DNA from 2 places in the Streptomyces sp. Tek67B01 genome. Region 2 is predicted to be linked to the other one. Evidence: predicted binding sites of a transcription regulator. Region 2 holds the regulator's gene; the other holds the start of a gene.
What was found. The regulator HspR, encoded in region 2, represses chaperone genes until heat shock. The targets are predictions, from matches to a motif close to TTGAGNNNNNNNNNCTCAA.

Region 1 (2,391 bases), 1.3 Mb from region 2:
CACGCTCCAGCTGGCGCGGCAGCAGGTGGTCACGGGCGATGACGATCTTCTCGTCCTCGGTGTAGCCGTCGAGCCGGACGAGTTCCATACGGTCCGCGAGCGCCTCGGGGATGGCTTCGAGCACGTTGGCGGTGGCCAGGAACACCACGTCGCTGAGGTCGAGCTCCACCTCCAGGTAGTGGTCCCGGAAGGTGTGGTTCTGCGCGGGGTCCAGCACCTCCAGCAGCGCCGCCGCCGGGTCCCCGCGGAAGTCGGACCCCACCTTGTCGATCTCGTCCAGGAGCACGACCGGGTTCATGGACCCGGCTTCCTTGATGGCCCGCACGATGCGGCCGGGCAGCGCGCCGACGTACGTCCGCCGGTGGCCGCGGATCTCGGCCTCGTCCCGTACGCCGCCCAGCGCGACCCGGACGAACTTGCGGCCCATGGCGTGCGCGACCGATTCCCCGAGGCTGGTCTTTCCGACACCGGGCGGGCCGACCAGGGCCAGGACGGCCCCGCCTCGACGGCCGCCGATGACGCCCATGCCGCGTTCGGAGCGCCGCTTGCGCACGGCGAGGTACTCGGTGATCCGGTCCTTCACGTCGCTCAGCCCGGCGTGCTCGGCGTCGAGCACCGCGCGGGCGCCGCGGATGTCGTATTCGTCCTCGGTGCGCTCGTTCCAGGGCAGTTCCAGCACGGTGTCGAGCCAGGTGCGGATCCAGGAGCCCTCGGGCGACTGGTCGCTGGAGCGCTCCAGCTTCTCGACTTCCTTGAGCGCGGCCTCGCGCACCTTCTCGGGCAGGTCGGCGGCCTCGACCCGGGCCCGGTAGTCGTCGGACTCCTCGCCTTCCTTCTCGCCGTTCAGCTCGCGCAGTTCCTTGCGGACGGCCTCCAGCTGGCGGCGCAGCAGGAATTCGCGCTGCTGCTTGTCGACACCGTCCTGGACGTCCTTGGCGATGGACTCGGCGACGTCCTGTTCGGCGAGGTGGTCGCTGAGCGCCTTGATCGCGAGCTTGAGGCGGGCGATCGGGTCGGTCGTCTCCAGCAGCTCCACCTTCTGGGCCACCGTCAGGAACGGCGAGTACCCGGAGTTGTCGGCGAGGGCCGAGACCCCTTCGATCTGCTGGACCCGGTCCACGACCTGCCAGGCCCCGCGCTTCTTGAGCCAGCTGGTGGCGAGGGCCTTGTACTCCTTGACGAGTTCGGCGACGGCCCCGGGCAGCGGGTCCGGCACCTGCTCGTCGACGGTTTCGCCCTCCACCCACAGCGCGGCTCCGGGCCCGGTGGTGCCGGCGCCGATACGGACGCGACCGCGTCCGCGGATCAGCGCCCCGGGGTCACCGTCGGAGAGCCGTCCCACCTGCTCGACGGTCCCGAGCACCCCGATCCCCGCGTACTTCCCGTCGACCCGCGGTACGAGCAGCACCCGGGGCTTCCCGCTGCCCGCGGCGGCCTGGGCGGCCTCCACGGCTCCGCGCACCTCGGCGTCGGACAGGTCCAGCGGTACCACCATTCCGGGCAGCACGACCTCGTCATCGAGCGGCAGCACGGGCAGAGTGAGCGTTACGGACGTCGAAGCCATGATCTTCCCTCCGGCAGTGAAGTTGAGCTATGCCGACTCAATGTCCCGGAGCCCGTCGATGTTCCCCAACCTGAGTTCGCCCGGGGCGAACACGGCGCCGCGCGGTCAGCCGGCCGAGATGTGGAGGTCGCCCGAGCCGGTCTTCACCGCGAGGCTCGCCGGGGCGGCCGGGTCGGCGGGGAGGGTGATGTCACGAGTGCCGGAGCTGGTGCTCGCCCCGATCCGATAGGCGCCCCGGGGCACCCGGAGCGTCACGTCACCCGAGCCGGTCTCGGCGGTCACCGAGGTCGGCGGCGCGGTGAAGACCAGGCGGGCGTCGCCCGAGCCGGAGTGGATCTCCGCCCGCGTGCCGGACAGTTCCGCGGCCCGGATGTCGCCGGAGGAGGTACGGATCTCCATCGGGCCCGCGATGCGCCCGGCTCCCACGTCGCCGGAGGAGGTACGGATCTTCAGCGTGCCCGCGACGCGTTCGGCGGTGACGGCGCCCGAGGAGGAGGAGAGGTCGGCTGCGGCGACGCCGGTGACCTTGAGCCGGCCGCTGTCGGTCGCCAGCCTCACGGTCGCCGAGGCCGGCACCTCCAGCCGGTAGTCGACGTAGCAGGAGTCGGCGCAGCCGGGGGTGAAGGTGAGCACGCCCCCCGTGACCCGTTGGGCCGGCCGGGGCGGGGTGTCACCGCGGTAGTGGACCGTGCGGTGGACGGTGACACCCGGGCCGCTGCCCGGGGTCACCTCGACGGAGCCGTGCCGTCCGTCCGCCACCTCCACCGCGTGGACGGCTTCGGCCACGGTGGCGTCGTCGGTCGCCGTCTTCTGCCCGCTCTCGGCGA
Region 2 (2,391 bases):
AGTCCGGCCAACACCCACGCCATCACGGTGTTGGAGGGAATCGACCAGATCAACGCCGCTCTCGACCTCGCCACCGCCGAGTGCCACACCGAGGCCCTGACCGTCCAGCCGGGCGGCGCCCGGCCGACCTTCATACTCAGCGAGGCCCTGGAGCGCGCCGCGCCGCTCATCGACCGCGGGGTGAGCATCCGTACGCTCTACCAGCACACCGTGCGGCACAGCCAGGGCACGCTGGCCTATGTGGACCGCATCTCCACGGGCAAGGTGGAGATCCGCACGCTGGAAGAACTCATCGAGCGCCTCATGATCTTCGACCGCACGGTGGCCTTCATCCCCGCGAGCGACGACCGCCGCGTGGCGCTGGAGCTGCGGCACCCGGGGCTCGTCGACTACCTCATCAGAGTCTTCGAGCAACTCTGGCGCAGGGCGGTCCCGTTGGGCGACGAGGTGCCGTACACGCACACGCCGGACGGCATCTCCGGCGTGCAGCGCTCCATCGCCCAGCTGCTCATCGAGGGGCACGTGGACGAGGCGATCGCGCGCCGGCTGGGGATGAACGTACGCACCTGCCGCGCGCACATCGCGAAGCTGGCGACCGTCCTGGGCAGCGGCAGCCGCGCGCAACTGGGCTTCCTCATCGCGCAGTCGGGCATCCTGCACAGCGCGGCCCCGCCGCTGCCCCCCGGGGCACGCCTGGCCCCCTGACGCGCGGAACCCCGCCCGGTTCCCCGGACGGGGTCCACACTTCCTGCCGCGGGCCGCCTACGACCGACACACCGCGCCCGGCGGTCAGACCTGCGGGCGCTTGGGACGCCAGACGACCAGCGCGTTGCCGGGCTGCGGCGGCTGGTACGGGACCAGGTCCCGCCGGTACGAGGCGTGCACCTGCGCCTCCCTGGCCCGCAGGGTGGCGGCCGCCCCGTCCACAGCCGTGGACAACTCGGCCACGCGCTGCTGCAAGGCCGCGACCTGGTTCTCCAGCTCGATGATCCGCTTGATCCCCGCGAGGTTGATGCCCTCGTCCTGGGACAGCGCCTGCACCGTGCGGAGCAGCTCGATGTCCCTGGCCGAATATCGACGCCCGCGACCGGCCGTCCGGTCAGGTGAGACCAGGCCGAGACGGTCGTACTGGCGCAGGGTCTGCGGATGCAGTCCTGAGAGCTGGGCGGCCACCGAGATCACATAGACCGGTGTCTCGTCGGTCAGTTGGTACGGGTTCTTGCGGCGGCCGTCCATCTCATGCTCCCTTCGCGGACTCGAACAGCGCGGCACGCGGGTCCTCGGACCCCGTCGCGTCGCGGTACATCTCAAGCGCCTCGCGGGCCTTGTCCGACAACTCCGCCGGGACGGCCACCTCGACCGTCACCAGCAGGTCGCCCCGGGTGCCGTCCTTGCGGACCGCGCCCTTGCCCCGGGCGCGCATCGTACGGCCGCCCGGGGTGCCCGGCGGCAGTTTCAGCGTGACCGAAGGACCGTTCAGCGTCGGCACCTTGATCTCGGCGCCGAGGGCCGCCTCCACGAAGGTCACCGGGACGGTCACCGTGAGGTTGTCGTCCTTGCGGCCGAAAACGGGGTGGCTGCCCACGTGGACCACCACGTACAGGTCGCCCGCGGGACCGCCGCGCTCGCCCGGCGCGCCCTTGCCGCGCAGCCGGATCCGCTGGCCGTCGAAGACGCCCGCCGGGATACGGACCTGCATGGTGCGGGAACTACGGGCCCGACCACTGCCCTTGCAGACGTCACAGGGGGTCTCGGCGATCAGGCCGCGACCCTTGCAGTCCGCGCAGGGGTCGGTCAGCGAGAAGCCGCCGCCGCTGCCCCGCGACACCTGCCCGGTACCGACGCAGGTCGGGCACACCCGGGGGGTGCCGTTCTTGTCGCCGGTGCCCGAACACGCCTTGCAGGGGGCCTGCGAGGACATCCGGAGCGGGACCGTGGCCCCGTCCACCGCCTCCGTGAAGGAGAGGGTGACCTCCGACTCGATGTCCTGGCCGCGGCGGGGCTGGGTGCGGGTTCCCGCACCGGGGCCCGCGCCGCCGCGGTTGAACAGGCCGCCGAAGACGTCCCCGAGGCCGCCGCCGAAGCCGCCGCCCGCGCCGGCGCCCGGCTGGGCGCCGCCGAAGAGGTCACCGAGGTCGAAGTTGAACGAACCCCCGGCCCCGCCCGGCCCGGGGCGGAAGCCCCCGTTGCCGAACAGGGCGCGCGCGTCGTCGTACTCCTTGCGTTTCTTGGCGTCCCCGAGGATGTCGTTCGCCTCGGAGATCTCCTTGAAGCGCTCCTCGGCCGAGGCGTCGCCCTTGTTGGCGTCCGGGTGGAACTCGCGGGCGAGTTTCCGGTACGCCTTCTTGATCTCGGCCTCGGTGGCGTCCTTGGGGACACCGAGGACCTTGT

Region 1: the regulator HspR is predicted to act here: its motif matches at 1,587-1,605, upstream of lon (endopeptidase La).

Annotation. Positions count from the first base shown of each region.
Region 1 is NZ_JBUYUY010000001.1:2,541,154-2,543,544, forward strand. It holds gene lon (endopeptidase La) at 1-1,564, opposite strand, end outside; gene ACV7NM_RS11175 (DUF4097 family beta strand repeat-containing protein) at 1,670-2,391, opposite strand, start outside.
Region 2 is NZ_JBUYUY010000001.1:3,814,674-3,817,064, reverse strand. It holds gene ACV7NM_RS17215 (helix-turn-helix transcriptional regulator) at 1-705, shown strand, start outside; gene ACV7NM_RS17210 (heat shock protein transcriptional repressor HspR) at 790-1,236, opposite strand; gene dnaJ (molecular chaperone DnaJ) at 1,238-2,391, opposite strand, start outside.